Regions from separate parts of the Paenibacillus pseudetheri genome, predicted to be linked through region 2. Evidence: riboswitches for the same ligand, from Rfam matches in the RefSeq annotation. Region 2 holds a riboswitch; each other region holds the start of a gene.
What was found. Region 2 has a riboswitch for cyclic di-GMP ahead of L1028_RS07635 (anti-repressor SinI family protein). Riboswitches for the same ligand answer to the same signal wherever they lie in the genome.

Region 1 (8,190 bases), on a different contig from region 2:
CGGAGCCAGCAGGCTCGGAGGACAAAGCGCGGGAAGTTGAGGACAGTGAAGGGGTTGTCGTCGTACCAGCTTTTACTGGACTAGGTGCACCTTATTGGGATATGTACGCACGTGGAGCAGTTTTCGGTCTAACTAGAGGAACGACCTCGGGGCATTTGGTAAGAGCAACGTTAGAGTCACTAGCATTTCAGTCTAGAGATGTAATTGGGGCGATGGAAAAAGACGCAGGCATGCCTTTGACCGGCCTTCGGGTAGATGGTGGTGCTGTTCGTAATGATTTGCTGATGCAGTTCCAGTCTGATATCCTCGGTAGTGAAGTTACTCGAACTACACATGCGGAGACGACTGCGCTAGGAGCAGCACTTCTGGCTGGCTTAACCTCAGGGGTCTGGACAAGAGAACAGCTAGAAAGCTTTAACAAGGCTGAGAGGGTCTTTTCACCTGTAATGGGTATAGATGAGCGTGAACGACGTTACAACGCCTGGAAAGACGCTGTAGCGCGTACCATGGGCTGGGAAAAACATGAAAGTTATCAGTAATCAGGGAGATGCATATGTCTATGGTTAACGAAACAGAATCTGATCTACCGAGTGGACTATCTAAGCCTTCACTTCGAGCACTCCATGGTGCTGGGTATACACAGCTTCACCAAATCAGTAAGCTCACTGAGTCAGAACTTCTGCAGCTCCATGGGATGGGACCAAAAGGAATTGATGAAATACGGCGTGCGCTCATTGAAAAGGGGTTATCCTTTACCGGCGAGTCCTAAAGACCAGATCAACATAAAAAGCGGCAGGCCAAGGATTATCCTTAGCTTGCCGCTCTTTATGTTGTAATGCTTAATATTCAATAACAAATGCTACGTTTTGCCATCCAGCGCCCACTGTCCAGAACAGAACTTTATCTCCACGTTCGATCTTTCCTGTAGTAATAGCTTTGTGTAGAGCGAGAAACGGGCTACTGGTTGAGGTGTATCCGAATTCATCACCTATGTAAACCGCTACATCACTATCAATACCCACTTTTTCACAGACACCAACGATATTAGGCAGTGAAAGCTGTGAGAAACAGGCTGCTTTAATAGATTCAGGCGCTATGTTGTTATCAGATAGAAGCGTGCGAATCGATTCAGAAGCAGCATCTACGCAAATGGAATCATCAAATGGAATGAACTTCACATTGAATTCTCCAGCCGCGACGCCTTTTCTACCCAGATTAGCCAAGCCTTCAGCCGGGAACATGGAGTTGCCGTAAACGCATGTGTCTGTTTGATAGATAGAATCAATGAAGCCTACCGCATTATCATCGCGCACAAGAAGGACTGCCGCAGCTGCATCACCGAAGTTAGCATAATAGACAGGATCATTCTTATCTGCATGAGGTGCTACATAATCGGACCCGATGACCAAAGCACGTTTAATTCTAGGATTGGCTTGCATTTGCCGGCTCACCTGTTCAACGGAAGCAGTCATACCCGCACAGTTAGCGTTGCTGTCAATACAAATTGTATGGGATGCGCCGTTAATTAAACGGTGAATCATTAAAGAGTTAGTAGGAAAGATATATTCAGGAGTTTGACTTGCATAGGCAATAAGATCGATATCTGCGCCAATGAGATCATTGTTATCCAACACATTACTGGCAGCCTCGAAAGCCATCGTCAGGGAGTTTTCTTCCTCATTCTTAATGCTATAGCGCGTATCACGACCTAAAGTGGTCAGTAGACCTCGGATATCAATACCCTTTTCGTCAAAATGCTTAATAAAAAAGTCGTTACCAACTTTATTACTAGGATGATAGATATCAATGTCTTGAATACGAATTCCGGTCATATGAATGAATCCTCCTGAAAGACTCTATAGTATTTTTTAAGTCATATGAAGAATTAAGCAGTAACCGTGGAAATGATCTCGATGTTATCTAGTCCTGCTTTACGACCCAGGCGAGCAAGCTGCATTTTAAGAATTGGGTTATTCTCAAGAGTTAGATTTACTTTTACAAATCCATCATTCTTAAACATTACGAAGCAACCTTCCAAAAGAGGTACAACATCAGGTGCAGTTACATTTAGCTTTCTGCAATCGATTTGTAATTCATAGTCTGCTGGAGTGATAGGATTAATAGTTTGTTGATAAGCTTGGATTGATTTCAAACCATCTTCTTCAGAAAATGTTCCTTCCAGCTCAATATTGATCACTTTTTTAGTAGTGTCTGTCTTTAAAATAAACTGTCCCACGTTAACATCTCTCCCAATACTTTAATTTTACTGAAAATAATTACTGTATTTCTTCAATCGTTTCGAGAAGAATATTAAAAGCGGTGATGATTCTAGGTGCCCCTATAGCGGGTACTAAGTGTAATAGAATACCTTTGAGTTGTTCTACAGTAACTCCCACACGAAGAGCCATCACATAATGAACACCCAATTGATCAAACTGACCCATCGCAATCAGAGCAGAGATAACTGCAATTTCCTTCCAGTCAGCTTCGATTGTGTTGCGTTGAAAAATATCGCCGTAGGCATTCCCCATAATAAATTCAGCCAAATCGGGGAAATGTTCTTTAATCGGAGCCAGTGCTTTAGCTCCGTAGTCTCCTGAGAGGTTCGTGAAGTGGTTAAGACCACTGTTTACATTGTCTTTCATAAGTGACCTCCTAGTTTAGGTTCAAAGTACGGTGAGCTGTCGGAGGGACCTCATCACGGTCTGTTAACAGTTCAATGACGGCAACACGGTTAATTGCAACAGCGTCCTTGATGGCTGTTTCGAATTCCTCCGCTGTCTCACATTTATAACCCGTAGCGCCTAGTGATTCTGCGAATTTTACAGCGTCCATAGGGACTTCGTAGATAGTTCCGTCAATACGTCCTGTAGTCTTTTCCATACCTTTTAGAGCCATATCTAGCTGTTTATTATTTACAACAATGAATATGACAGGAATATCCTTGCAGACAGCAGCGTTGATCTCTGCTCCTAGCATCATAAAGCATCCATCTCCTGTAATGCAGAAGATCGTTTCTTCTGGAGCAGCAACCTTTGCACCAATCGCCATCCCGATGGAATTACCCATACAAGCAAAGTAAGCATCGAAAACAAAACTGCCCGGTTTCTTAACCTTGTACCATTTCGCAGCATGGAAACCGTGACTTCCATCATCAACAAAGACTGTGCTGTTATAAGGAATCAAATCACTCATCGTACTCAAGACCGATGCAAGTGAAAGGCTTGGTAAAATCGGAGGCTCTTCGGTATAATCGGAATTTGTCGGTGCTTCGCGTTTTGTGATGTTGTTCGTGTCAATATTATTGAGATAACAAACTAGATTGTCGCGTAGATCTCCAGTCACTGGAATCGTTTTAGAGAACAATATTTTTCCGACAAAAGTCGGATCGCTATCAAACTGAATTAATGTTGTAGGATGATTTTCCCTTTTAAGATTACAAATAGTCATATCACTTAAACGTGAGCCGAGAACGATAAATAGATCACTTTGATTCAATAAGTCATCCCCATGGGTACAACCGCCTACTCCAATTGGACCGTGATAGAGTGGATGATCCCAAGCTATAGCCCCTTTACCACCTGGAGATGTAACAACAGGAATATTAAATGTTTCCGCTAATTGAATTAGCTCACTATGTGCTCCTGAGCGGTTAACGCCTTTCCCAGCGATAATTATTGGATTCTTTGAGTTATTTATAGCATCAAGTACACGGTCGATATTTGCGTGGCTAACCAGTGATTCGCGTTCAGGAATTACAATATTACATTCCTCTAGCAATTCCGTTTGTACATCAAAGGGAATACAAAGGTGAACGGGGCCGCGATTACCGCTCAAAGCAATGGAAATGGCATGATTAAAGATTGTGCTAAAGTGATCTCCACGTTCAATAAGTTTGCTATATAAGGTGGCAGGTCTAAACATATCAGCTAAATCAGCTAGAAAAGAGGTAGAGTCCTGACATTGGGGAATTCCAAGCTCTTTAATAGATTGATGGCCAGTAATAAATAGGACAGGTAGGTTGTTGGCCTTAGCATGTGCTGCTGCAGTTAATAGGTTTGTTCCACCAGGACCTGAAGTACCAAAAGCTACACCTAGTTTTCCAGTTTTCAGCGCATACCCGGCTGCTTCGAAGCCGGAACTGGACTCATGTCTCCCAGGAATAAATTCAATACCATAATCTACCATTTTGAGAACGATAGGACAAATGGATTTGCCAATAATACCAAAGGAATGGGTAACACCTAGGTTCCGTAGTGCTTCCGACATGTAATCTGCGACTGTCTTCAAAAAAATACACCTCACAAGTTGATTGTTATTTTGAAATCAAACATTAGAAAACCTGTGCTCTGAAATAGGGCACAGGTTGGTGGCATAAATCGCCATAGAGACTGAACAATAGTTCAGTCGTCTTGGTTTTCAGCAACCTGGCAGTCATGGCCTCTGATTTAAAAATGAGGCTGTAGATCCATGGTTTTGCGTCATCCTCTTTCGAAGATTTTGCCAATATTAATTTTAAAATTTATAAGAATAATTTTCCTTTACAATATATTCCTAGAGGGCCTTTGTCAATATATTTTCGCAAATTAACTCGAATTTTGACGAAAGTCTTGTCCAACCTATGAAGTAATAGATATCCAAAAAAACTTCCCCCTAAGTCAAAAGTTAGGGGGAGTTTTTTGGATTTGTTTATATGATTTGCAAATGACTTAAAACTTGAAAATATGGATGGTCTTCTGTAGATTAAACACAGCCTGTGTCATTTTCTCAGTTTCTTCAGCGACGGACTGCAGGGCATTAATTTGTTCATTCATAGCGGCGGATACTTCCTCGGTGCCGGCAGCGGTTTGCTGTGTGATTGCAGAGATATTCTCTATTGCACTTGAGATTTTCAAGGCACTTTCCAACATCAGATCACTTTCAGCAGAGAAGGAAGAGATTTGCTCGGTAATATACTGCACACTTTGCACAATTTGAGCAAAAATATGAGCAGATTGAGTGATCATCTCATTCTGTACCTGTACGACTTCTTCGTTGATAGCGATATTGTCAATCGCTTGTTTGATATCAGTTTCGATGCTCCGAACTAAGCCAAAGACTTCCTTTGTTGAAGCCGTTGATTCCTCGGCAAGTTTACGAACCTCCTGTGCGACTACAGCAAATCCTCGACCATGCTCTCCGGCACGTGCTGCTTCGATGGAGGCATTCAGCGATAAGAGGTTGGTCTGCTCAGCGATCTCTGTGATGGTTTTTGTAATCATCGTAATTCCGCGAGCATTTTGAGACAGGGCTTCGATAGTATCAGCTACTTTTTGAGTAGCCTGGATGTTTTTACGCATGCCTTCAGCTTGAGTATCAACGGATTGCCGTCCTTGTTCAACTAGTTCTAATGTATGTATTGAACGTCTGTTCATTTCTTTCGTTGAGTTCGTATAATTGGATACTTTATTCTCAATATCTTTAATGGATTCTGTCATTTCAGCGATATCCGTAGATATTTCATTTGCACCAAGAGCTAGCTCGTTAGACGAAGAGGCTACCTGTGCCATGACAATTTTTAAATTCTGATTCTTATCTTCGATTCCACGGCTTGCATCCATAACTTGACGAGTGATTTGTGATGCTTCTGTCAAAATCTTCTTGAGCTTGTCAATCATAGTATTAAAGGAACGACTTACGTCCCCCATAGACCCGTTCTCGTCGGCTCTACTTGTAAAATCCCCTTTTGAAATACTATGAGATACATTCGCGATATCATCAAAAGAAGATGTAAGCGTTCTCTCGACAAAGCGGGCCACGGGTAAAGTTAATGCAGCAAGAACAACGATTAGTACAATACCCAAAATAATGTTGCCTAAGATCATAAAAGTAACTAAAACAGGAATGGCAAATAGTGTGGCAACGAGGTAACATCCGGCAACAATTCTTTGTTTTAACGGAAGTTTATGCATCCAGTTCATTGGTATAATGTCCTCCTTATTAATATTATGTATTGGTGTTATTATATGGGATTTAAAGGTGATTGGTCTATAGTAAGAACTGACATAAATCTTCTTTTAGGAGTAGTTCTTTAGATTTCGTGTCAAAAATTCTCATAAATAGCGGAAATTTTTGCGATAGCAGACTTTACCATCTCTAAAAGTTCTTGTGGTGAAAGTACAATAACCGATGGACTAAAAGAAAGGATTATCTGGCAGGCAGACTCGATCGTATTAAATTCGGCATCTAAGTTCACCCACTCTGCATTGCTAGTTGGCTCTATCAATTGGACGGAGACGAATCTTTCTCGCTGTAATTCTTTTAAGACAGATGTTCTGACCCTTAGCTTTACTTGATACTTTGGCAGTGCTGCTTTAAAGGCCGTGGTGGACTCCTCCCAGTACTGTTTTAAATCAAAGTCATCAGGTCTTTTAAACCACTCATGAGTCTCCTCAACGTTAACTAATCTGGACACGCGAAAAGTTCGTAGTTCATCCTTGCTTTTGGCTACGATATACCAAACGCCGCGTTTTGCAACTAACCCAAGAGGTTCAATGAAACGGACCGTTGTCTCGTTGCTCCGGAGATAAGTGATTTTTACTTTGCGGTCCTCCCAAAGTGCTCCCTGCAGTACAGAGAGGAACGGATAAGTCTCATCCGAAGGATGCCAACTGGCGCCATCAATATGAATACGCTCGCTTAGGTAATTTGCTGGGTTACTAGTTCGATGTGAAGATGCAGCCTCTAGTTTGAGAACAGCGGAAGAGTAGTCATCTTGTATCCCCAGATCCTTCATTATAGATGCGTCAGCGGACAGAAGCAGTGAACCAATCTCTAGTGGCTTCATTCCCGTTAGGGAGGTTCGGTACCCTTCAGTAAGCATCCAACCTCCTTCACGACCACGTTCAGCTAAAATGGGTATCCCTGAAGCACTTAATGCTTCCATATCACGAAACACAGTTCGTTCTGATACCTCGAGTGTTTGGGCCAATTCTCTAGAAGTCATTTTTCCGCGGTTTTGCAACAGAAGCAATATAGATAACAAACGGTCGGCTCTCATTAGGCTATTGTCCCTCCTCGTATTAATTATTGAACGATCACCATTAATTATTTCTAATTATATTATATATGTCAGTTGATGTCATATATACGGATTATACTTATAAAACGTAAGGAATGATTACAGAATATTGAAATCTGAATTTATGTGGAAAGGGTTGAGGACTATGACATTGAAAGGGAAAGTCGCATTAGTTACCGGGAGCAGCAGAGGTGCTGGGAAGGGGATCGCTTTAGAATTAGCAAGAAGAGGTGCTTTTGTCTATATTACAGGGAGGACCACAGATATATCCGCCACAGAACATATTAAGGGGAGCATAGATAGCGTACTTAGAGAAATAAAAGAGAGTGGAGGTTCTGGTGCGGTAATACGATGTGACCATACGAAGGATCAGGAAACAGAAGTAGTGATCCGTCAGATCGCTGAAGAGCAGGGACGACTCGATATCTTAGTTAACAACGTATGGGGAGGAAATGATTTAGCTATCGAGCAGAAGCCTTTTTGGGAGTTACCTACAGCTCATTGGGACAATATGTTTAATGCCGGTGTGAAAGCACAGATGATCACAAATTATTACGCAATTCCCTTCATGCGCAAGGCAAAAACTGGTGGTCTAATTATCCATACAACCTTCTGGGATCATTATAAATATTTAGGCAACTTTTATTATGATCTTTCTAAAAATGCACTTTTACGTATGGCTTTCGGATTGTCGAAGGAGTTGAAGGAAGACGGCATTGCGGTTATTTCACTTTCACCTGGATGGATGAGAACAGAAGCGGTTCTAGAAGCCATGAATACAGATGAGGAACATTGGCAAGAAGTTGGGGAACTGAAAATGAGTGAATCGACGACATATATTGGTCGAGCTGTAGCTGCACTAGCCGCTGATCCAGAGGTTATGTCTATGTCCGGTGAGCCGCAGCAGGTTGGAAAGCTTGCTGAAAAGTATGGTTTTACTGATATTGATGGAAGGATAATCCCATCATTCATAATGTAGGGAAGAAAAAGATTCATTAAATAAAAGAAAGGCCACTCCAGTGTATTCTGGAATGGCCTTTTATAGATTAAAGAAGGATGATTTCTTCAGCAGTATTAATTTCTGGTAAACCAGCAAGCTTCACAAGGACATGCTTAGGAACAGCTTTGTC
Region 2 (8,190 bases):
CGAAGTGCGGTATTAAGCTAATGGAGCCTGGAGACAGCTCTAATGTCTTTGATTTCTCAAGCCAGCATATTCTAAGCAGTGTAGATGGAATATTGTCGCGACTAGGAACGGAATATATTGATATTCTGCTGCTCCATCGGCCTGACCCCCTAATGGATCCGGAGGAAGTAGCTTCTGCTTTGCATCAATTAAAGGCAACAGGTAAAGTTCGTCATTTCGGCGTCTCCAATATGAGCGCAGCGCAGATCAAAATGCTGCAAGCCTATTGCGATGAACCCTTTATCGTAAACCAGCTACACATGAGCCTAGCCAAGCTCAGCTGGGTCGATGCTGGAATCAGTGTAAACCGTGAACCTTGGAAGGATATTACCTTTCCCGAAGGAACCCTTGAACATTGTCGAATGGAGAACATTCAGCTTCAAGCTTGGGGCCCACTCGCACAAGGCTTATTTAGCGGACGTTCATTAGAGGATCAACCAGAGAATATCGTCCAGACAGCTGCCATGGTCAAACAACTTGCAGATGAAAAAGGAACAACACCCGAAGCCATAGTGCTATCCTGGCTAATGACACATCCGGCAGCTATTCAGCCTGTGATTGGGACTGTGAATCCCCAGCGTATCGCTGCCTGCGCCGATGCGGACAAGCTGGAGCTTACTCGAAAAGAATGGTATGACCTATATGTTAGTTCACGTGGTACTCGTCTTCCCTAACAGAGCCCACAATTAAACTCGCAAGAATTCTTAATAGCCTAATCATGCCTCTCGCATGATTAGGCTATTTTTAATACAGTCGCCTCTTATATATCGTTCTCTATTGAGAATAAAAATAGATATCAAGCGAAAAATGGAGATAAATAGAGATACATTAACATTATTGTTCTTTATAGAGCACAAACGGGACTTATTGACAGTTTTCTTTTCAATTTATTCCATGTATTATTCATTACAGAAGTTGTTCTTAATAAAGAACAATAATAACGAACCAAAGAAATTCAAGACATTGAGGGGAGGTATTCCTCTGAGACCCAGATCAGCAAAAAGAAGACCTAAACGAAAGAGGCAAATCGGATTACGTGTTCTGCAATCAGGAATGGCTGTCTCCGTTTTGTTTCTAACTACCTCGCAGCAAGTGGGTAGTACCTATGGTGGTTTTGGAGCTACTACGCAAACCACTAGCACAATTAGCTTTTGCGAAGTATTTCCAAACTCGATCAAGGATCTTTTAACAGAACTCAAAGATCATATCGAAAGAGCTACTACTTTAAAAGGATCGCTGCAAAGCTATACCCCTTCAGGCAGTCTCTCAGACGTTTCGGGAATAGAAGGCATGAGGCTGGATGAGCTTGATGTCGCAGCACAAGAGATTTCCTCGCAAATCTCTGCGCTTCAATCTCAAATCGATGGCGTGAATGAGCAACTAGCCACCAACAGCCAAATTTGGAACGAAATCAATAGTGAGCTGAACGCAGCAGCAGCCGTCTTATTCCAGATTGGAGGATATATGACCTCTCTAGATTCAAACTGTCTAGAAATCAAGGATGAACAATTCTTCACAGAGCTGCAAAGTAGTCTGAATCAAAGTGGCGTAATCTCTGAATCCTTGAATGCTTCCTTAAATGGAGTCATCCAATACCTAAACTCCATACATGACATCGGCCTTCCATTAGCTTCGGTAGTGACCAGTGATGTATATGGACAACCCGAGTTACGCAATGAGGCGTTTCAGCAGCCGTTACCTTTCCTGATTCCATTTAGTCAGCCGGCCGGCAATATCTCTAGCGAACTTACCTCCACTTATGAAAATCTCAATACTGAAATGAATGGTCTTAAAGAATCGGCTACTTCAGGAATCAGTAATCTTCAGAGTCAGCTCCAATTGATCAGCCAAACCCGTGAACAACAATTGGAAGCGCTCGAGAAAGCCCGACTAGAGGCGCTGGAACAAGCGAAGAAAGAAGAGGAACGTTTGGCACTTGCGAAAAAAGAAAAGCAAGAAGCCGAGGACAAAGCGAAAGCTGAAGCTGAAGAGAAAGCAAAAACAGAAGTGACTCCACCGACAGGTGAAGCTGCTCCAGAGAACATAAATCAAGAGCAACCTGAAGCCCCAGCCATTAACCCGGTCGATCCGGAAATTGGTGAAGAGCCGACGATTCCACAAGATGTACCACAGCAAAAGGTTCCTCAGGAGACGCCAAAGGCGGAAGATACAACCCCTTCCACACCGGCAGCAACACCAGCTCCTACGGCCCCTCAACAAGACAAAGGTGGAGAATAATATGCGGATTAAAAAAATGATCAACAATACATTATCGAGCATCATGCTTGTGATATTCATTCTGCTGGTGGTAGCCGTAGTTTTATCAAAGGCCTCCGGCGGTGAACCTGCCTTCTTCGGATACCAGATCAAATCGGTACTCTCAGGTTCGATGGAACCAGGGATTCAGACCGGATCGATTGTCGCTTTAAAACCGGGAGGAGATATGAATCGTTTCGAAAAGGGCGATGTTATCACCTTTAGAAATGAAGAAAACCTGCTCATTACTCACCGTGTTGTAGAAGCAACAATGAACAAAGCTACTGGTGAAGCCATGTATCGTACGAAAGGCGATAACAATGATGCACCTGATATGAACCCTACCAGTTCCACGAATGTTGTAGCTGAGTATACAGGGGTCACCGTACCTTACGTAGGTTACGCTATGAATTTCGCGGTTTCCAAAGCCGGAAGTGTCGTGCTCATGATCGTACCAGGCTTGATGCTCCTGCTCTATGCCCTGTATTCATCATGGAAGGCTGTAGCTGCTCTCGAAAAGAAAAATGCAGCCATACTGCCTGCCTCTCCACCCCCAACCGAAATACAGTAATTCGTTGATTGTCCGCTTCCGCTTACGAACCGGAAGTTACAATATATAAAATTTAACCACAAAAACCGAGGAGGAATTTTAATTATGGGTATCAAAAAAACATTGGGTCTTGGCGTAGCATCTGCAGCACTGGGTTTATCATTGATTGGTGGAGGAACTTTCGCTTACTTTAGCGACACTGCAACAAGTACCTCTACATTCGCAGCTGGTACACTGGATTTGAACTCTGACCCTTCTGTTATCGTTAATATGGATAAATTGAAACCAGGTGATACTATCAAAAGAGATTTCAAACTGAATAATGATGGTAACATCGATATCGGCTCTATTGTTCTCAAAACAAAATACTCCGTTAATGACGTAGGTGGTAACAACAATGGTGTTGATTTAGGTAAATTCATTAAAGTTAAATTCCTGCAAAATAAGGATAAGAGCGGTAACATTATTCCGGATATTGTAGTTTATGAAACAACACTAGCTGATTTGCAAAATTCAACACCTGATCTCGTAGAAAAATTACCGTTCATAGGCAATGAAGCATCCGGTATTAAAGCAGGTACATCTGATAGCTTCACCGTTAAGTTCGAATTTGTAGATGACGGTAAAGATCAGAACATTTTCCAAAAAGATGTGTTGACACTGACTTGGGACTTCTTTGCTAAACAAGCCAGAGGAACTGACTACTAATCTAATAAGTCTTCCATTCGAAGAGCAGCAGATTCTTATTCCGGAAAGCGGATAAGCAGATGCTGCTTTTCTCTTTACAATAAACTTTGTCGAATTTATTGATATTTGCTATACTAATAACAAAAATTACGGAGGGGCGTCAGCATAGTGCCACAAAATATGGGCCAACGTATCCAGCATCTCCGCCTAGAAAAGGGTTTGTCCCTATCTGAGCTTGCGGACAGAGCGGATGTTGCTAAGTCGTATCTTAGCAATGTGGAGAGAAACATCCAATCCAATCCTTCAATCCAGTTTATCGAAAAGATCGCCGACGCGCTTCAGGTATCTATCCACGCTTTGCTCTATGGAGAACCTAATGATGCTGAGGAATCACCTTTAGATTCGGAATGGTTCCGATTGGTGCAGGAAGCTATGGCCTCAGGCATAAGCAAACGCGAATTCAAGGAGTTTCTGGACTACCAGAAATGGCGCCTTGATCAGAAGGATTAATATGCACCCGACCTGATAAGATCCTCTTCTACTCATACTATCAAACATAAGCGCCTTCGCCCTCCTAACATGGACTGCGAAGGCGTTTGAATTCTTGCAGAATACAATAATCATATACGGTGTGAAAATTACACTTTGATTTATACCGCAAAAGAGCACAGCGAGTTTATCGCTGTGCCCTTTTTCAAAATATAACGCACTAAATGTATTACTGCACGGCTTGCACAGTCTTCTCATGGAAGAATCGACGAATTTCATCTGCCTTTATGCCAGCCTTCTTAGCTGCTAATAATAAATGTACCCACTCAACGTCTAGATCAATGACCTGCTGTTCTCTGTTGCTTCCCTGGTTGGACTTGTCCAAAAAATCTCCTCCTAAGATTTTACGTCCCCAGGCAATCCGGCTGTCATAGTATTTCTACCTTAGACCCGCGACTTTGTGCCCCTGCCTTTCGGCAGGTTTACCTTTTACTGGACCCTTTACACGAAAGGATCTACTTTGAAATATATGAAAATCGCTAACTGCAATAACATTATACTATACTAAAGTGGAAAAGTGTGTCGATTTCTGATTAGTTTTTCCATTAAAAAACAAAAAATAGAAGCTCTTTTGTGCGATATCTTGTCCTATTAACACGATACTCGTCCTATTCTAAAATTAATTAAGCCAATATAATGATGCTTCCTTCCCTATTAGTTAAAAATAAGGATATTAGAATCATTTTAGTAGGCCTTAGGAATGGGTAATGAGAAGAAACAGCGTTCTTTTCATTAGAACAAGCTAACCCATACCATTTTGCGAACGTATTGGACGAAAGAATGAATTGATTACACGTGTGGAAAGTAGCACAATAAGATGAGAAATGAAACCGCAATCATCACAGCTCCAGTAAGCGTTGACACAAAATGTCACGTATGGAGTTCATCCGTTAAGGAGGATGTATTCATGGCAGCCAAAGAGCCCTATAACGAATCCATTTGGAGTAAGTATTACGGACCCAATTTAGGCTACATTCAAGAAAGATATGAACAGTTTGTGAAAGATCCTTCCACCGTAGAGAATAATTATCGCGAGCTTTTTACAAATTCGGGTCCCCCACCCCTAACACTGGATAGCGAACCGGCTCCTCAGCCTCGCATCTCGGGAGACACCGAATGGCTTAGAAAGGCAGTAAGAGCTTCCAAGCTAATCGCTAATATTCGTATATATGGCCATATGGCCGCTGATATTGATCCGCTTGAGCGCGATCACAATCCCATGGCTAAATATCTCGAACTCGAAACCTACGAGCTGACTCGTGAGGATTTGATCGCACTACCTGCCACGCTCATTTGGGAGAATGCGCCAAATGATGTGCATACCGGATGGGATGCAGTTCAGCGTATGCGTCAGGCTTACACCAAGACAATCGCCTATGAATTCGGGCATGTGCATGAAGAACAAGAACTGAAATGGTTGAACAGACAGGCAGAATCAACAAGCTCACCAGCGCCTTTAAATAATGCAGAACGTAAGGAGCTACTAAATCGCCTGATTCAAGTAGAGCAATTCGAAACCTTCCTCCACAAAACCTTTGTGGGTCAGAAGCGTTTCAGCTTGGAAGGCAATGACGCTCTCGTACCGATGCTGGATGAAATCGTACGCGCTGCTGCGCATGACGGCGCAGAGCATATTCTGATGGGCATGGCGCATCGTGGTCGCCTCAATGTTCTTGCACATATTTTGGGCAAACCTTATGATATTATATTTTCAGAGTTTCATCATTCTCCGAACAAGGAGCTCTTCCCTTCCGAAGGCTCTACAGGCATTAACTATGGCTGGACGGGTGATGTGAAATACCATCTCGGTGCAGACCGCGCTGTCCGTGAAGGAGAAACCGTACGCACAAGAATAACACTAGCGAATAACCCAAGTCACTTGGAATTCGTCAATCCTGTCGTGGAAGGCTTCACTCGTGCTGCTCAAGAAGATCGGAGCACAGCCGGATTGCCGAAGATTGATACCAGTAAAGCTATGGCGGTACTGATGCATGGCGATGCAGCTTTTCCAGGTGAAGGGATTGTTGCAGAAACACTTAATATTGGCAAACTTCAAGGTTATCAGAATGGTGGAACGATCCATATCATTGTTAATAACCGGATCGGCTTTACGACAGAAAGTGAAGACTCCCGTTCAACGCATTATGCGAGTGACATCGCCAAAGGATATGAAATTCCAATTATCCATGTCAATGCAGATGATCCTGAGGCCTGTATATCAGCTGTTCGTTTAGCTAGCGCATATCGCAATCAATTCAAAAAGGATTTCGTTATTGATCTCATCGGCTACCGTCGTCATGGACATAACGAAATGGATGATCCTGAAACTACACAACCTATCGTATACGGTAAGGTACGTAATCATCCAACCGTTTACAAGGTGTATGCGGAGCGGCTACAGCGTGAAAAAATCCTTACAGCTGAAGATGTACAAAAGATGCACGTTGAAACAGAAGGCGTATTGCAACGTGCGTACGATAGTATGAAAGAAGGCAATCACAAGAAAAAAGAACCTAAAGCCTTCATTCCTCTTCAAACAGAGCGCTCAGCGGCAGGCACTACAGCCGTACCGATCTCCAGTCTGCAAGAGATTAATCGTGAGCTACTGACCGTACCTGATGGATTCCAGGTCTATCCGAAACTGGAGCGTATTCTACAGCGTCGCAAGGATGCGCTGAATGAGGGTGAAAAGATCGACTGGGCACTCGCTGAGTCTCTCGCCTTCGCAACCATTCTGAAGGATGGAACGCCAATTCGACTTAGCGGTCAGGATGCACAGCGCGGCACCTTCGCACACCGCCATCTGGTGCTGCACGACAGCAAGACAGGAGAATTATTCTCTCCACTTCATCAGCTAAGTAATTCTCGCGCTTCCTTTGGCGTATATAACAGTCCGCTATCTGAAGCTTCTGTGCTAGGCTTTGAGTATGGTTATAATGTGTTCGCACCAGAAACTTTCGTCATCTGGGAAGCACAATATGGCGACTTCGCCAATGCAGGTCAGGTTATATTTGATCAGTTCATTGCCGCCGGACGTGCGAAATGGACGCAGCGCAGCAATCTCGTCGTCATGTTACCGCATGGCTACGAGGGACAGGGACCCGAGCATTCCAGTGGTAGGTTGGAACGCTTCCTACAGTTATCCGCGGAAGAGAACTGGACCGTTGCCAACCTGACCACTGCTTCTCAATATTTCCATGTCTTGCGACGCCAAGCTGCTTTATGTGGACAGGAAGACGCTAAACCACTGGTGATTATGACGCCGAAGAGCCTCATTCGTAATCCGCGCAGCACATCTGCCGGAACCGAGCTCGCCTCCGGACAATTCCAGCCTGTGTTGGCAGAGCCCCTGCTAGGCCAGAAACCAGGTGAGGTCAAACGTCTAGTAGTCTGCAGCGGTAAAGTAGCTATCGACATCCAAACAGAGCTAGAAGCTGCTTCAGACAAAGATTGGTCATGGCTACATGTACTTCGCCTAGAGCAACTCTATCCGTTCCCAGAACTTGAACTGAGTGCCCACTTAAGCTCCTTCACATCCCTTCAGGAAATTGTCTGGGTGCAAGAAGAGCCGAAGAATATGGGCGGATGGAGCTATACCGAACCTCGGTTACGCGCCATCGCACCGCAAAACACTGGCGTAAGATATATCGGACGGCCTGAACGTTCCAGTCCTGCGAGTGGTTATGCAGATGTTCATAGCTTTGAACAGCGTAGAATTGTTTCAGAGGCCCTAAAAGCAAATTCACAAGTACAAACAGCTGTACCGTCCTCTTAAGAGGACGGTATCACAATAGCGTAAACCATTATGTTTGGGGAGGTAACGGCCTGTGTCAGAAATCTTAGTACCCGATCTGGGAGAATCTATATCCGAAGGAACCATCTACAAATGGCTGGTTAAAGAAGGCGACACGGTAGGTCAAGGTGATGTGCTTGCTGAGTTAGAGACGGATAAAGTCAATTTGGAAATTAGTGCGGAGGTGGAGGGTGTCATCTCCTCCATCCTACGTCAAGCGGGCGAGAACGTAGCCGTTGGCGAAGCCATCGGTATCATTGGAGCCGCTAGCGGCAGTGCACCGCAGGCCGCTGAGAGCAAAGCGCCTGAAGCGGCA
Region 3 (8,190 bases), on a different contig from region 2:
TGAAGCGGGTGAAGGAACATTTTGTAATAGAAAATACGGTTAAAGACATAGTCAACTACTATAAAGGCCTGCTGACGAGCATCTGACAGATCGTAGGACCCAAGTTTGATGCTCCTGAAAGCAGATTTCGTTAACGGGGTAACGCTGAAGAAGATGCTCCATAAAACTTTGAGGATGATTCACATGAAAATTGCGATAGCGCATGATTACTTAATCCAAATGGGCGGAGCGGAAAGAGTAGTGGAAGTTTTTCACCACATGTATCCGGATGCTCCGATCTTCACGACGGTTTTTAACGGAAGCCGCCTCACTGACAACCTCAAAGATGCGGATATCCGAGCCTCCTGGCTACAAAAAATTCCGGGAGTGAAGACCAATTTTAAAGGGGTGCTGCCACTTTATCCCATGGCCATCCGTGATTTGGACTTTCGCGGTTTCGATATCGTCCTGAGTTCCAGCAGTGCTTTTATGAAAAGCATTCAGGTGCCGAAGCATACGTTTCATCTTTGTTACTGCCATACTCCTATGCGGTTTGCATGGGATTACGACACTTACATGGAACGGCAGTCGAATTCCGGTCTGTTCAAGAGATTGCTGAAGGTGTATATGCAGCAGCTCAAGACTTGGGACCAACGGACATCTAAAAATGTAAATCAGTTCGTTGCCAATTCTTCTGTAGTGAAGACACGGATTCAGAACTATTATCACCGGGATGCCGATGTCATATTTCCACCCATTAACACCTCACGTTTCACTAGCTCTTCATCGATCGGAGATTATTATTTGATCGTTTCCCGTCTTGTTTCTTACAAACGGATTGATTTAGCGGTCGAAGCCTTTAACCGTAATGGTCTAAAGCTCTACATCGTCGGTGATGGACCTGACCGAAAGCGCCTTGAAGGGATGGCTAAAGACAATGTGTCCTTTCTGGGTAGGCTGGAGGATGAGCAAGTTACAGGATTGATGGCGCAATGTCGGGCGTTTATTTTTCCGGGCGAAGAGGATTTTGGGATTACACCGCTGGAAGCAAATGCTGCCGGAAGACCGGTCATAGCTTATCAAGCCGGCGGTGCACTGGATACAATCATTCCTTACGTCAACGGTGTCTTCTTCGAGCATCAGGAAGTGGACGATTTGCTGAAGGCCATTTATGAAGTGGAGTCCTATGCGTGGGATATCGATCAGATTATGGGCCATGCACGGAAATTCGATGAGCAGGCGTTTATGATCCAATTTAAGCAGTACGTGGAACAGGCCTACGTCAATTTTCTAAAAGGGGAATGATTCTATGAAGTTAGCAGTAATCGGTACGGGCTATGTCGGTTTAGTATCCGGCGTATGCTTTGCACTGGGAGAGAATCAGGTCATCTGCGTCGATAAAGATGTGGAGAAAATCAACAAGTTAAACCGAATGGAGTCTCCGATCTATGAGCCAGGAATCGAAGCATTGATTGAAATAAACTTCCGTGAAGGACGCTTGTCCTTCTCTACTGATCTTCAGGAATCTGTTCGCTGCTCTGATATCATCATTCTTGCTGTAGGTACGCCCTCTCTTCCAAATGGGGAGGTTAATTTACAATATATCGAAGATGCTGTTATCGAAATTGCAAATGCGATGGATGGTTACAAAATAATTATGACTAAATCGACAGTTGTAGTGGGGACGAATGAGAAAATACGAAAAATGATATCGGATCGTACGACACATCCATTCGATATCGTATCTGCTCCTGAGTTTCTACGTGAGGGTTCCGCTATTCGGGATACCCTTCATCCTGACCGAGTTGTTATCGGACTAAATAATCCTGAATTAGTGCCAATTATGCGCCAGCTTCATCAAGGATATACCGACAATATATTCGTGACTGATATCCGAAGCGCAGAAATGATTAAATATGCATCCAACGCCTTTCTAGCGACCAAGATCTCTTTTATTAATGAAATCTCTAATATTTGTGAAAAAGTGGGAGCTGATGTGACCGAGGTGGCGGAAGGAATGGGCATGGACCGAAGAATCGGATCCTCCTTCCTGCAAGCTGGTATTGGTTATGGCGGCTCCTGCTTTCCTAAAGACACCAATGCGCTTATCCAAATCGCCGGTAACGTGGATTACGATTTTAAGCTACTGCAATCCGTAGTTGAGGTGAATAGAGAGCGGCGATTCATGATCATTCCAAAGCTGCGTGAATCATTAGGGACATTGAACGGTGCGGTTATAGGGATATGGGGTTTGGCGTTCAAGCCAAACACAGATGATGTTCGTGAGACCCCTGCGCGGGAAATTATTGAGATGCTCGTAGCGGAGGGGGCGATCGTGAAGCTGTACGATCCGATCGCTGCTGATAATTTCCGGCAGCAATATGATCATCCGCAGCTCCGTTGGTGCTCGCTTCCCGAGGAAGCGGCTGAGGATAGCGATGCCATATGTTTGCTTACTGCTTGGGGAGTCTTTAAGGATATAAATCTGCAAAAGGTAGCCAACGTTATGCACCGGAAGGTGCTAATCGATGGTCGTAACGTCTACACGAAAGAGCAGATTGAGGGTACTGGCCTATCTTATTATTCAATCGGCCGCCCGCAGTTGAGTGGTCTGAATGATTCTGTAGTCATTGAGGCTGTCGAGATGAATCTTTAGGGCGAACAAGGTTTGAACAATAGAATGATTCAAAGGGATTCTATTCGCTTTAGTTGTTCCCTGCCGTCGCAGGCGGCAAAAGATCTTTAGTAATCATCCCATCAGCTCCCGCTGGAACAGCCGGGAAGCACGGTAAGGTAATGAAAGGTTGCTCCACCGAGCGTAAGCGAGTTGGAGCCATATAAAAAAAGGTTGTTAGGAAGGGAACGGAGAGGATTATTGGAACTGTAGAAGCGGTAGCGTTCGCCTTTATCCTCAGATTTCTACCGCAAGAAGCGGTTCAAATCAGGAAATCTGAGGATAACAGCGATCGGAAGTCCAATATTCCTTGGAGTGGCTTATGCCTAACAATGCCTTTAAATTGGCGACCAAGCAAAGCGATGAAGCAATCCTAATCTTTACTGGCGCATCCCAGCACAATCAGCAAAGCGTAATCCATGATGAATAACAATCCTTTTGCGGAGGCGACAAATTATGAAGTTAGTACTTTTATCAGGCGGTTCAGGAAAACGGTTGTGGCCTTTGTCTAATGATTCACGTTCGAAGCAATTTCTAAAAGTGCTGCAAAGTCCTCAGGGCGAAGCGGAGTCGATGGTTCAGCGAGTATGGAGACAACTGAAAGAGAGAGGCATGGAGGATTCCTCCTATCTAGCCACAGGCCGCAGCCAAGTGGAAATGATTCAGAGTCAATTGGGCGCGGATGTGCCGATCATCGTCGAGCCGGAACGCCGCGATACCTTTCCAGCGATTGCGCTGACAGCAACATACTTATATTCAGTAGCGGGAGTCTCACCTGCGGAGACAATTGCCATCTTACCGGTGGACCCCTATGTGGAGGCTTCATTCTTCGATACGGTAGCTGAATTAGAGCATACCATGCTGGAAAGTGGTGCGAATCTTGCGCTGATGGGGGTTGTTCCTGAACATCCTTCGGAGAAATACGGATATATCATTCCTACCACAGATCAGGCGGGAGAGAATGGTTTTATGAGAGTGAGTCACTTTCAGGAGAAACCAGATCGGATCCAAGCTGAGGAGCTAATCGCCCGAAATGCATTGTGGAACTGCGGAGTGTTCGCTTTTCGTTTAGGGTATCTGCTGGATATTTTGCAGCGTAAAGGGTTGCCATTAGGTTATGAAGAGTTACAGAAACAGTATAAGCTGCTGTCTTCTATCAGTTTTGATTATGAAGTGGTGGAAAAAGAAGAGAATATCGTGGTGCAGCCATATGATGGATTCTGGAAGGATCTTGGAACCTGGAATACGTTAACTGAGGAAATGACTAGCAACCATGTTGGCAAAGGTTTTGTAACAGCGGATTCTGAAGGCACTTGCTTGATCAATGAGCTTGATATTCCTATTACAGTCATCGGTGCAAAGGATCTGATTATCGCGGCCAGCCCGGATGGGATTTTAGTAACGCATAAAGCCGAGAGTCCGCGCATTAAAGAAGTGCTGAAGTCTTTTGAACAAAGACCGATGTACGAGGAGCGCCGCTGGGGACATTATAAGGTCATTGATTATGTGAAATACGATGAAGGGAATGAAGTGCTGACCAAACGAATATTTATTGCCGAGGGTAAAAATATCAGCTATCAGCTACATCGTAAACGCAGTGAGATCTGGACGATTGTCAGCGGTGAAGCAAGCATTGTGCTGAATGAGAAAATGCATAATGTTAAAGCCGGTGATGTAGTTCGTATACCGGAAGGGACAAAACACGCTATTCTCGCTTTAACCGATGTTGAATTTATTGAGGTACAGACGGGATCTGAACTAGTAGAGGAGGACAATATTCGTATTACTTTAGACTGGAATGATATCGAGCTGCAGCAGTTCATTTCTTAGGACTAAAATATTCTAACCTATCTATATAACCACTTTGAATCTATCACTAACAGGTATTTCGACCTAATTATTCAATAATAGACAAAAATCGCTAAAATCACAATTAAATGAAGTCGATATTTACGGTAGAGGGATTAATCCTCCTCAATTTGATAATGGCAAACCTATCGAAAGGTAGGGACGCAAAGCTATAGGGCCTTCGCAAGAGTGGCAGCCTAGCTACCGAAAGGAAGATTTTTTTGAAAGCTTACCGTACGTATCGACTTCTCAGCACGTTCCTGTCTCTGGTCTTGTTTCTGACGGTGATTCCATTGGGATTTGGGAGTGCACCGTCTGCAGCAGGCGCTGCTTCTAGCTCTGGAAATCCGGTAAATCCGGAGACTTCTCCTGAAGCCGTCAAGTTGCTTAATGACCTATATTCTATTTCCGGAAAAGGGATTCTCGCAGGACAGCATGACTATTTGGAAAGTCCGGATGAAATCAACAACAAGCTAAAGACCACAAGCGGACAATATGCTGCTCTTCATGGGTATGAGATGGGTGCGATCAGCGGACAATCTGAGGGAACGGTAGCTTGGCAGCGTCAGAACGTAGTGAACAGCGCTATGAATTGGAGTAGAGGCGGCGGGATTGTAGCGATGACCTTCCATGCGAACTTGCCTGGAACTTCTTATGATTGGTCGAACGTTAAGAGAAGTCTTAGCCAAAGCGAATTCGACAAATACGTAACCCCTGGCACACCGCAGTATAGCAGTCTGATTGCTGAACTCGATAAAGTCGCAGTTTCGTTAAAAAGCTTACGAGATGCAAAGGTGCCCGTTCTATGGAGACCCTACCATGAAATGAATGGCAACTGGTTCTGGTGGGGGAAGAAGAACAATTTTTCCGAACTGTGGAATATTATGTATGATCGTTTTGCTAACGTTCATAAATTAAATAACTTGTTGTGGGTTTGGAGCCCGAACGCTCCAAATGCGTGGTCAGATCCTTATGCCCTTACTTATCCGGGTGCGGATAAGGTGGATATTTTGGCAGCAGATATCTATGAGAATGACTACCAGCAACAATATTATGACAGTTTGCTTAGTCTGGCTGCTGGTAAACCCATTGCTATCGGAGAGAATGGCGATTTGCCAAATCCGACCAAACTGTTGCAGTCGCAAAGTAAATGGGTATTTATGATGAGTTGGGGAAAATTTCTATATGAAAATAACAGCATAGAAACGATCCAAACCTTTATGAATAACAGCTTTACACTGACTCGGGATAAATATAACTCGGGGATGCTCCCGCCCGCTAACGAACAGGAAGCACTCCCTCCATTGAAGAATGGATTGAAGGGTGAATACTTTAAAAACATGCGGCTATCGGGAACACCAGCCCTGACTAAGAACGATGCAGTGATTGATTTTAACTGGCAGTTAGGAACGCCGGATGCTTCTCTTGGTATAGACAATTTCTCTATACGCTGGAGCGGTAAAATGAAGGCTCTATATAGTGAAACTTATCAAATCTACAGCGCATCTGATGATGGAATACGTGTCTGGATTGATGGGATACCCGTAATTGATAGCTGGATAGAGCAGAGTGTAACAGAGCGTCAAGGAAGTATCACTCTGAAGGCCGGACAATTGTATGATATCAAAGTGGAATATTACGAGAATCAGGGGGACGCCAGAGTAAAGCTGATGTGGAAAAGTCCAAGTCAGCCGAAAGGAACCATTCCTTCTAGCGTGTTGTTCCTCTCAGATCTCACCTAAGCGATAGTCCTCATTTGGCTAAAAAGATGCTTGTCCTGAACAGGAATATGATCACTTGAGCACCTGTGGAGGCTGCCGGAAGGAGGATTAACTTGCGCTTTTATTGTAAGTACCCGTTTCTTGTCACTGTTGTGCCTGTCCTCACAATATTTATTTTGTCTTTTCTGCCGTTGAGTGAGGCACGCAGCCTTCTTGCGCCTCAGAATGTTACCACATCAGCTACCACTACAACAACTACTTCCACAATATCTATCACACTACCTGCGGTACCCATTAATCCTTTAGCTTCTGAGGAAGCCAGTCAACTGCTTAATGATTTGGCCAATTTCAGCGGCAAAGGGATTATGGCGGGCCAGCACGATTATCTGGAAAGTCCGGATGAACTCAATAATAAGGTAAAGAACACCTCTGGGGAGCATGCCGTATTACATGGTTACGAATTAGGAGCAATAACTAACCAATCCAAAGCTACCATTGCTTCTCAGCGTCAAGCTGTTGTCGACAGCGCGATCAAATGGTCGAGAGAGGGTGGCATCGTAGCGATGACGTTCCATCAGAGTCTGCCGGGAACTTCTCCGAAATGGTCTAACGTATCCATGAAACTAAGTCAGGAGAAGTTTAATGCTTATGTTACCCCTGGAACCTCTCAATATCAGAGCTTAATGGCCGATTTTGACGAGATTGCTATATATCTAGGAGAATTACGTGATGCCGGCGTTCCAGTCTTATGGCGTCCCTATCATGAAATGAACGGCAATTGGTTCTGGTGGGGAGGTAAAGATAATTTTACCGTGCTCTGGAACCTGATGTACGATCGTTTAGTGAATACACACAAGCTGAATAATCTGTTGTGGGTTTGGAATCCCAATGCGCCGAATGAATGGTCAGATCCATATCAAGCTTATTATCCGGGAGCAGATAAGGTCGATGTACTGGCGGCAGATATTTACAATAACGATTATAAGCAGTCCTACTATGAAGGTTTGCTTAAGCTTGCTGCTGGTAAGCCTATCGGAATTGGCGAGAGCGGAGAGCTGCCTAATCCTGATAAATTATCCAAAACGCAAAATCACTGGGTGTATACGATGACATGGGGGGAAATGCTCAACGAGAATAATACCCTGCAGCAGATCAATGAATTCATGAGCCATCGCTACACCGTGTCGAGAGAGGATTTTATTCGGAGAATGGCCGCTACAACCAATAAAGTTGCAAAAGTCTCACGAAACGGATTGACCGGAGAATATTTTAATAATGCTGATTTATCTGACCAGCCGATAGTGGCACGTAATGACAACAAGATTGATTTCAATTGGCAGGGCGAATCACCGGCAACAGGGATTGGGCAGGATATTTTTTCTGTACGCTGGAAGGGGAAGGTCAAGCCAGTTTATAGCGAAAAATACACATTCACAGTGTCTTCCGATGATGGAGTCCGCGTCTGGATCGATGACAAGCTGATTATTGACGATTGGCGGGACCATAGCGCTACCCTAAACAAGGGGAGCATTGAATTAACTGCTGGAAACCTGCATGATATTAAAATTGAATATTATGAGAATCGCGGAGATGCAAGTATTCGTCTAATGTGGGAAAGCCCACGCCAGAAGCAGACGGTGATTCCTCAAAACGCATTATTTTTTCCTTGATTTATTGAAGCTCTACGGGCAGACATCCGGAAGAAAGCGAGGACATGGGGATGGGAACAACCAATAGAAGAATGAAGTTGTGTGGAAATAGACCATTAATGATCCTGCTAAAATCTTCTACAATGATCATCTTACTTCTGTTGTCGGTTTCCATATTCGGTGTAGATGGGACCTTGAAAGGTAAGGTGGATAATGTTGCAGCCGGTAAGGATTTAGGCCCCGAGTTCCCAAAGAGCGCAATCATCTGGAGACTCGGGCAGCATGACGGATCGTCGAATGAATTTGGGGATATCAGCGC
Region 4 (8,190 bases), on a different contig from region 2:
GTCTGCATTGATGGCTACAGCGCAGGCTGGGGTAAGTGGCAGGATGGTATACTCAAGAACGAATATCCCGCAGGCTGGAGGTGGATGTAACAATGAGCCAATCAGGTAAGCCCGCCAAAAAACAACGAATAGATAAAGTGTTGTCCCATATTGGAGTGGGGTCGCGCAGTGATATCCGTAAACAAGCTAAACAAGGCTTAATATTGGTGAACGGGACAGTGGTAAAAGATAGTGGGTTTCATGTGGATCCTTATGCCGATAAAATAGAGGTAGGGGGAGAGGTTGTTACCTACCGTGAATTCATATATCTTATGATGAACAAACCCCCAGGTGTCCTGTCAGCTACGGAGGACAAGCGGGATCGGACAGTTTTGGATCTTTTAAAGCACGAATATGCACAGTTTGAACCGTTTCCTGTAGGAAGGCTAGATAAGGATACTGTAGGACTGCTGCTGATCACTAATGATGGGAAACTCGCCCATGAATTGCTGTCGCCACGCAAGCATGTCCCGAAAACATACGAGGCAACCATCGAGGGCGATGTAGACTCGGATGATGTCGCGGCTTTTGCAGCAGGGGTGGAGCTGGAAGATGGCTACGTTACTTTACCTGCACACTTAACCATTCTTGGAAGAGAGCGCGGGAGCAAAGTGATTTCTCATATTTCACTTATCATCACTGAGGGGAAATTTCATCAGGTGAAGCGTATGTTTCAGGCGGTTGGCAAAAAAGTCACTTTTCTGAAACGTGTATCTATGGGAGAATTGAAGCTGGATGAAAGTCTGCCGCTGGGAGCTTGTCGGGAACTGACGTTAGAGGAACTGGCACTCTTAGGCGCAGATGGGTCAGAAGGATAGTAGAGAAAATGATATATAAATTGATTTTGGAAACTTAACTCAAAAAGCCAAGTTCAATATATATAGAAAAAGAAAGACAAGGATGGTGGAGTATGAGATACAAACTGATTGCACTAGATGTGGACGGTACGCTATTAAATGATGATCACCTCTTAAGCTCTGAGAATAAGGAAGCTATTGCTGAGGTTACACGTCTTGGCGGTCAAATCGTATTGTGTACGGGACGCAGTCCACAGAACTCGATTCCTTTCATGGAGGAAATGGGGCTGACTGGTTACGTGCTTGGTCACAATGGAGCAGCGACGGTGCGTGTGGAAGATCGAGAAGTGCTGCACCAATACGGTATGGATGCACGTGGTCTTGACCCCTATATCGACTATTGCCGTAAGCACAATATTCATTATGATGTGAATACTGCTTTTGATATGTATGTTGATAATGTAGAGAATCTGACTAAAGAAGCTAATTATATGTATGAGCACTTCCGTATTATGCCAGCGACGTTACCGGCCTGGGAAGATTTCCGTGAACCAGTGGTTAAGTTTACTGTATTTACACAGTCAGAAATCCTTGACGAAGCTGAACGTGAATGGCGTACTTGGACCCCTGAGTATAACATTTTGCGGAGTGGTGAATTTTTTGTTGATTTGATGCATCCTGAATCCTCTAAAGGCAACGCCTTAAAAAATCTTGCTGTGAAGCTGGGAATTCCGCAGGAAGAAGTCCTCTCGATCGGTAATTATTTTAATGATATTTCTATGCTTACTTATGCGGGGATGGGCGTGGCGATGGATAATTCTCCGGTAGAGGTAAAAGCGGCAGCGAATGCTGTTACGGGTTCGAACAACGAGCATGGCGTGCGTGATGCGCTGGTTAAGTATTGTTTATCCTAATCTTTTTGACCCTGTAAAATAAGTTTAGATACAAAGCATAAAGTGGACTGGAGTCCTGTTTTATGCTTTTTTTACGTTGATATAAGGATACGAGTAAATCAGTTGGTAAACGGAAATGGAAGATAAGTCGTTTACAGGTAAATATGACCATGATAAAATTAACGAAGGGACAAGCGTTCTTTAATCTGATTTAAACTAATTGAAAGTCCGCGTTAAAGGTAAAATCATCGAAAGATGATGACACAAAGCCGTGGGTCTAAAACCTTTTGACAGAAGGAAATGATCGCCAGGCCGCCATAGGGATGTCTTAGAAATCATAAGGAATAGCTCTGAAGGACGTGTAGTCTATTTCGAGCTGTTTTTATTATTCCTACCTACGGTGTTACATTATCGCAAGGGGCCGAAAGGGGAAGTACATGAAGAGTTTTTTAAAAACAATAGGTACAGGTTTGGCAGCGGGTGCATTATTGCTGTCCGGAACGATCGGATCGATGTCTAATCCTGAAGTTGTATCTGCAGCTACCACAACAGCAGTAACCGCGGATCAAATGATCAGCAAAGTAACGGCAGCTTCAAAAGCAATAAAGAATTTCCACTTAGATGTGACCAAAAAACAGGATGTTCAAAGCGGCGGGGTACGTATCAGCAACACCAACACTCTGAAGCTGGATGTCAACCGTCTGCCGAATTTTGCCGCAGCAGGCACCGTCGATAGCAGTCTTTTAGAAACATCTTACAGTCTATATGCCAATGACAAGGAGTTTTACTATCTTGTAGACGGAAGTGAACTGATCGATGAATCTGAAGATGAAGGTTACGACGATGACGGGGAGCCAATCGATCCTGATGCACAGTATTGGATTGGACTGGAGAAGATGGAGTGGGATTCTTTTTACTCCAAAGGTCAATACGATCCTGTTTCCATGCTTGATTCGGTCAAAAGTTATAAAAAATCTATGAAAGTCAGCACTGCTGGCGCACAAACGGTCCTACAGTTCACGGTAACCGATCCGACAGCAGCTAAGGGAATAATCAAACTCTATGACCAGGAGAACCTCTGGGATGGTGAGATAGTTCAACCCAAAAGCGTAACGTGGAAATTATTCGTCAATACTAAGACCTGGCAAACGGAAAAGCTGACAGTCGATCTGAATTATGTGCTGATAAGTGACGGAGAAAAAGATACATACACCACGAAAATCGAAGCTAAATATTCCAAGAATAACAAAGGTGCAGCCATTGTAAAACCGGCCGAACTAGAATAATCAGGACGATTCTTAACGAGCGAAAAGCGCTGTTCAGCGGAACAGCGCTTTTTGTTGTATTCAACAGCAGTTCTTTATTAGTTGACAAGAATAAATCATTACTGTAATTTATATGTATGCGCATGTATATAATATCCTGTTAAATATAATTTAATGAAAGTTGGGAAAAAGATGATAGCACTAGACAAAACATTAACTTTTCGCAGAGGACTGACATTGAAAAATCGCGTGGTTATGGCTCCAATGACCACGCGAATGAGCTTTTATGACGGTGTAGTAACACAAGATGAATTGAAATACTATTCGCTAAGAACGGGCGAAGTAGGTGCGGTTATCACTGCGGCAGCAAATGTACAAGAGGGTGGAAAAGGATGGGAAGGTGAACTTAGCGTTTCCTCCGATCAGTTTATTCCAAGCCTTAGCCAACTAGCGTCGACTATTAAACGAAATGGAACAAAAGCTATTTTACAACTTTTCCATGCAGGAAGAATGACAGATTCAAAAATATTACGTGGCGTACAACCCGTTTCCGCTAGCGCTATTGCTGCCGAACGTCCGAATGCAGAAATTCCAAGAGCATTAGCAGAAGATGAAATTTTCGGTTTAATTGAGGATTTTAAAAAAGCGACTCAACGTGCGATTCAAGCTGGATTTGATGGAGTAGAAATTCATGGAGCAAACACATATTTAATCCAACAATTCTTCTCTCCACACTCCAACCGTCGGGAAGACCAATGGGGCGGAAGTTTAGAGAAAAGATTTAATTTTATTAACCAATTAGTTGATGCAATTATTGCTGTCGTTGATAATTCAAAGGTTAAGGATTTTATTGTCGGTTATCGTTTTTCTCCAGAAGAATATGAAGAGCCTGGAATTAATATGGCAGATACCCTTTATCTCATTGATAGATTAGCTGATAAAAAGCTGGATTATCTGCATATTTCATTAGGGGACTTTAAGAAAGTATCTGCATCTGAAGATTTTAAAGGAAAATCAATCCTGCAATATGTACATGAAAAAATCAATGGTCGTGTACCTTTAATTGGGGTAGGAGATATCCGTACCAAACAGAACGCAGAGGAAACGTTGACAAATGCTGAATTAGTAGCAGTAGGACGTTCTCTTATCATTGATCCTCATTGGACAAGTAAAGTGATGGAGGGTAAAGAAGATATCATCAGAAGAGTACTTGCTGATCAAGATAGAGAAGAACTCGTAGTAGAGAATGGTATTCTAGAATTCCTTAAAATAATGATGCCCGATCGTTTACGATAAACCCAAATATAGTTTTTACTGAGCGCTAAATCTATAACGTTCCACGGTAAATTCCGCGGAACGTTATTTTTATTTCCACAGTCTATTATAATAACGGTTCTATTCCCTCTTTAAGATTGTCGTCGTATGTTTCAACATTCGATTCATGAGAATTCTCCGCTCTGTTTTTATATCAGTGTCGCTTCTCTTTAATGCGTCGCGGATGGGGATGATTTCTGTAATTTTCCTGCCGCTTTTTATTCTTCGATCTACACAAGTCGGGATGTAACCGACGTTAGTTATACTTGTGTGTCCTTTTTCATCCTTCTTTATTTTAAGCGTAAGTATGATACCGCTTTGTGTATAAGGAATATTCATTAGTTTAGTCGAAACAAAATTCCCCAATGAGTAAATAACGAATTGTTTTTTTCCCCGAAGCGCTAACGGTTGAAGAACATGTGGGTGAGACCCAAGGATGATGTCGGCGCCATTTTTAAAGAAGAAATTGACCAGCTCTTTTTGCCTCTTGTTTGGAGTGTAACGGTATTCGCTTCCGAAATGCAGATAAAGCAAGACTAGATCGACTTTCTTTTTTAAATCTCGAATCTCCCGAATGATCTTGGGGGTAGATATCCGATTAACCAGCCATGGCTTACTTACTGGTACAGGAATTCGGTTGGTTCCTGCTGTGTAGGAGAGGATGCCAATCGTAATACCTTTGACGTTTTTAATAAGAGCTCTCTTGGATTCTTCTAATGATTTAGCTGTTCCCGTGTGGTCGATTCCATTACGGTCCAGAACTCGTAACGTCCGAACCAGACCCGGGGCACCATAATCCATACAATGATTGTTGGCCGTTACTAATACGTCGAATCCGGCTTCCTTAAGTGCAGGGGCCAGTTCGTCTGGACACTTGAAAATCGGACCGCCTGATCGTGGGCTTTTCCGGCATTCGGGGCCACTTCCAGCAAAGGTGGTTTCTAGATTGCCAATCGTCAAATCAGCCTGTTTCAGATAAGGAGCTACTTTTGCAAACAGGGGGCTGAACGAATAGGTTCCGTCAGGCTGTTGAGCATCCGAAATAATATAACGTTTGACCATTAGATCTCCCACAGCAGCTATTTGTATTTCAGTCATGGATATCCACCTTTTTATTATTTTCATTAGGATATGGCATAAAGTTGTTATGGGTTATTTTTTTATTTAAAATGTGATCCAACGCATAATCACTTTATTTAGATCGTCTAAATTTAAGGTATTCATTTTTTTAAAACTTTCATAATTTGATTCAAATCCTCTTTTTTGTTTGGCAGCCATAATAAAATATGGTTGTTGATAAACATTATCAATCAAGCATGGGAGGTTAAAGAAATGAGTACACAATTCAAAAAAATCGCCGAGGATACTTACTGGATAGGCAAAATCGATAACCGCCAGGTTCCATTTCACCGCCTGATTCTAGCAAAAGGAACTACCTATAATTCTTATTTATTAAAAACAGGTAAGCCGACTGTCATTGATACCGTTGATATGGAATTCGGACGTGAATATGCCGAGTGCCTGGGTGAAATGATTGATCTTCTAGATATTCATTACATTGTAATTAACCATACAGAGCCTGATCACTCTGGTGGATTGGCAGCTCTCGCCGCCAAGGCTGCAAATGCCACGATCGTATGCACCGAGATTGCTGTTCCCGAATTACAGGAAATGTACAAGCTACATAGCCGGAACTTCCTGGTGGTTAAAGACGGAGACAAGCTGGATATTGGCGGGAAAACGCTGTTGTTTAAAGAAACACCGTATCTCCATACCGCTGAAACGATGATCACCTATTGTATCGAAGATCAAATCTTATTTCCTTGTGATATTTTTAGCACGCATGTTGCTGTAGAGAATCTATTCAGCGATGAAGCCGGGTTTGATATTACGGAGGATTTCCAGGGCTATTACGCAGCTATTATTCATCCTCATAGAAGATATGTAAGAACACTGTTAGAGGCTGTTAAGGATCTTGAGATCCGGATGATCGCTCCATCCCATGGGTTTGTGATCAGGGAGGACATTCGTAAATATATCGATATGTACGCCACATTGAGCCGCGAAACGACGCAAGGAAAAAAGGCAACGATCGTATATACTACCATCAAAAATAGTACCAAGAAGATGGCCAAAATTATACAGGATTGCTTGCAGGAAAATAATATTGAGACAGAGGTCTGGGATGCAGATAAAAGCAGTGCCACTGATATTCTGAACAGCATAACGTCAGCAGACGCGGTCTTTATTGGCAGCTCCACTAAATACGCGGACATGATCGGGAACCTGGAGAACATTCTGAAAGAATTGCACAATATGAATCTGGAAGGCAAACTTGCTGCAGCCTTTGGCTCCTACGGTTGGAGTGGTGAAGCCATTGAAGTCATTCAGGATTATCTGAACGGAACAAATATGACGGTCCAAAGCACGTCTGAGGTTATTAAATCCACGGGGATGACACATGTAGAGTTCCCTGTAAGAATCAGGTTTTCCCCTAAAGAGCCTGAGAAAGTTCAAAAAATTAAAAATGCGGCTGAATTTGTTTCAGATTTGCTACTGAGTTCATTTTAGGGAGGAGGAACATAGGATGACGAAACATTACGTTATTGTTGGCGGCGGAGTAGCCGCCGTCCATGCCGCCAAAGCCATCCGTGATCAAGACGCAGAATCGGAAATTTCGATCCTCGGGGAGGAAAGCCTACTGCCCTATAACCGGATTAAGCTGACCAAAGGGCTGTTTACCGACCTGCACAGTGAGAAGGTACTGATTAAGAAGGAAAAATGGTACCGCTATAACCGTATATCCGTAAAAACCTCGACGCGAATCAGTTCTGTCCACCCGGACCGGCAAATTATTGTGACAGAAGATGGGCAGAGTGTTTCTTATCATAAGCTTCTATTGTGCATGGGAGCGAAGAATCGTGCACTTTCCCTTGAGGGTTTCGGACTGAACAATGTTCATACCCTCCGGGACATGAACGACGCAGACAGATTGAAAGAAAACTTGCAGGATGGCAGCCATGTAGCCGTAATCGGTGGGGGAGTGCAGGGAATCGAAACCGCTTGGGCGCTGCATGAAGCTGGATATCAGGTAACGGTGATCGAAGCTCTTCAGCGGTTGATGGGCAGACAGCTTGATGAGAAATCCTCACAGCTACTTAAGGAGAACCTTGAACAAGCAGGTGTGAAGGTTATTCTTCAAGCAGATGTGGCGTCTATTACAGGAACAGAGTTTGTTACCGGAATTACGATGGATGACCAATCTCATTTTTCCTGTGACCATGTAGTCTACTCCATTGGTATTGTACCGAATACGGAACTGGTAAGTGGCTCGAGTATTCAAGTCCGGCAGGGCATTATCGTAAATGAACAAATGCAAACAAATGATCCGCATGTGTACGCAGCCGGAGATGTTGCTGAAGTTAACGGGCATGTGGAAGGACTGTGGGGCGGAGCGATTGAGCAGGGCCGGATTGCCGGCAGTAATATGGTCGCCAATCTGACTGCGTATCGTAAAGCTGTTCCGGTTACCTTGTTTAACGCCTTTGGCATCTCTTTATTTTCAATAGGCAACGTGGATGAACGGTATTGCGATATGGTGGTGAGCGGAGAAGACAATGGTGTATATACGCGTATCTATGTGAAAGATAACACAATGATCGGTGCGATATCCTGGCAAGGTGCAGCAGCTTCTCTGGGGTATAAAACCGCTATAGAGCAAGGCATCCCCCTTACGGGGATTGATGTTAACGGGAATAGCATCGAGGAAATTATGGCTGTAGTACAAACCAGGTTGAACTAAACTATTAACTTTTTAGGAGATGATAAAGATGAAAAAATACATTTGTGTACCCTGTGGTTATATCTATGATCCGGCAGTAG

Region 1: linked by a shared signal. The riboswitch ahead of L1028_RS04520 (thiamine pyrophosphate-binding protein) and the one ahead of L1028_RS07635 (anti-repressor SinI family protein) in region 2 are both predicted to bind cyclic di-GMP.
Region 3: linked by a shared signal. The riboswitch ahead of L1028_RS13615 (glycosyl hydrolase) and the one ahead of L1028_RS07635 (anti-repressor SinI family protein) in region 2 are both predicted to bind cyclic di-GMP.
Region 4: linked by a shared signal. The riboswitch ahead of L1028_RS16290 (DUF6612 family protein) and the one ahead of L1028_RS07635 (anti-repressor SinI family protein) in region 2 are both predicted to bind cyclic di-GMP.

The regions. Positions count from the first base shown of each region.
Region 1 covers NZ_CAKMAB010000004.1:23,741-31,930, forward strand. The annotation lists gene glpK (glycerol kinase GlpK) at 1-539, shown strand, start outside; gene L1028_RS04500 (DNA-directed RNA polymerase subunit alpha C-terminal domain-containing protein) at 560-769, shown strand; gene L1028_RS04505 (3-oxoacyl-[acyl-carrier-protein] synthase III C-terminal domain-containing protein) at 840-1,832, opposite strand; gene L1028_RS04510 (hypothetical protein) at 1,886-2,236, opposite strand; gene L1028_RS04515 (carboxymuconolactone decarboxylase family protein) at 2,277-2,645, opposite strand; gene L1028_RS04520 (thiamine pyrophosphate-binding protein) at 2,656-4,290, opposite strand; cyclic di-GMP riboswitch class I at 4,419-4,515, opposite strand; gene L1028_RS04525 (methyl-accepting chemotaxis protein) at 4,710-5,960, opposite strand; gene L1028_RS04530 (helix-turn-helix transcriptional regulator) at 6,083-7,039, opposite strand; gene L1028_RS04535 (SDR family NAD(P)-dependent oxidoreductase) at 7,206-8,039, shown strand; gene serA (phosphoglycerate dehydrogenase) at 8,107-8,190, opposite strand, start outside.
Region 2 covers NZ_CAKMAB010000006.1:121,423-129,612, forward strand. The annotation lists gene L1028_RS07610 (aldo/keto reductase) at 1-713, shown strand, start outside; gene L1028_RS07615 (hypothetical protein) at 1,093-2,277, shown strand; gene sipW (signal peptidase I SipW) at 2,279-2,866, shown strand; gene L1028_RS07625 (TasA family protein) at 2,951-3,553, shown strand; gene L1028_RS07630 (helix-turn-helix domain-containing protein) at 3,713-4,042, shown strand; gene L1028_RS07635 (anti-repressor SinI family protein) at 4,251-4,406, opposite strand; cyclic di-GMP riboswitch class I at 4,434-4,518, opposite strand; gene L1028_RS07640 (2-oxoglutarate dehydrogenase E1 component) at 4,989-7,856, shown strand; gene odhB (2-oxoglutarate dehydrogenase complex dihydrolipoyllysine-residue succinyltransferase) at 7,909-8,190, shown strand, end outside.
Region 3 covers NZ_CAKMAB010000012.1:133,612-141,801, forward strand. The annotation lists gene L1028_RS13595 (glycosyltransferase family 4 protein) at 1-86, shown strand, start outside; gene L1028_RS13600 (glycosyltransferase) at 184-1,284, shown strand; gene L1028_RS13605 (UDP-glucose dehydrogenase family protein) at 1,289-2,635, shown strand; gene L1028_RS13610 (sugar phosphate nucleotidyltransferase) at 3,110-4,483, shown strand; cyclic di-GMP riboswitch class I at 4,631-4,710, shown strand; gene L1028_RS13615 (glycosyl hydrolase) at 4,723-6,243, shown strand; gene L1028_RS13620 (glycosyl hydrolase) at 6,336-7,892, shown strand; gene L1028_RS13625 (discoidin domain-containing protein) at 7,943-8,190, shown strand, end outside.
Region 4 covers NZ_CAKMAB010000016.1:86,194-94,383, forward strand. The annotation lists gene L1028_RS16275 (RsmB/NOP family class I SAM-dependent RNA methyltransferase) at 1-90, shown strand, start outside; gene L1028_RS16280 (pseudouridine synthase) at 93-857, shown strand; gene L1028_RS16285 (Cof-type HAD-IIB family hydrolase) at 950-1,750, shown strand; cyclic di-GMP riboswitch class I at 1,958-2,049, shown strand; gene L1028_RS16290 (DUF6612 family protein) at 2,167-3,015, shown strand; gene L1028_RS16295 (NADH-dependent flavin oxidoreductase) at 3,169-4,290, shown strand; gene L1028_RS16300 (CapA family protein) at 4,390-5,406, opposite strand; gene L1028_RS16305 (FprA family A-type flavoprotein) at 5,641-6,879, shown strand; gene L1028_RS16310 (NAD(P)/FAD-dependent oxidoreductase) at 6,896-8,110, shown strand; gene rd (rubredoxin) at 8,139-8,190, shown strand, end outside.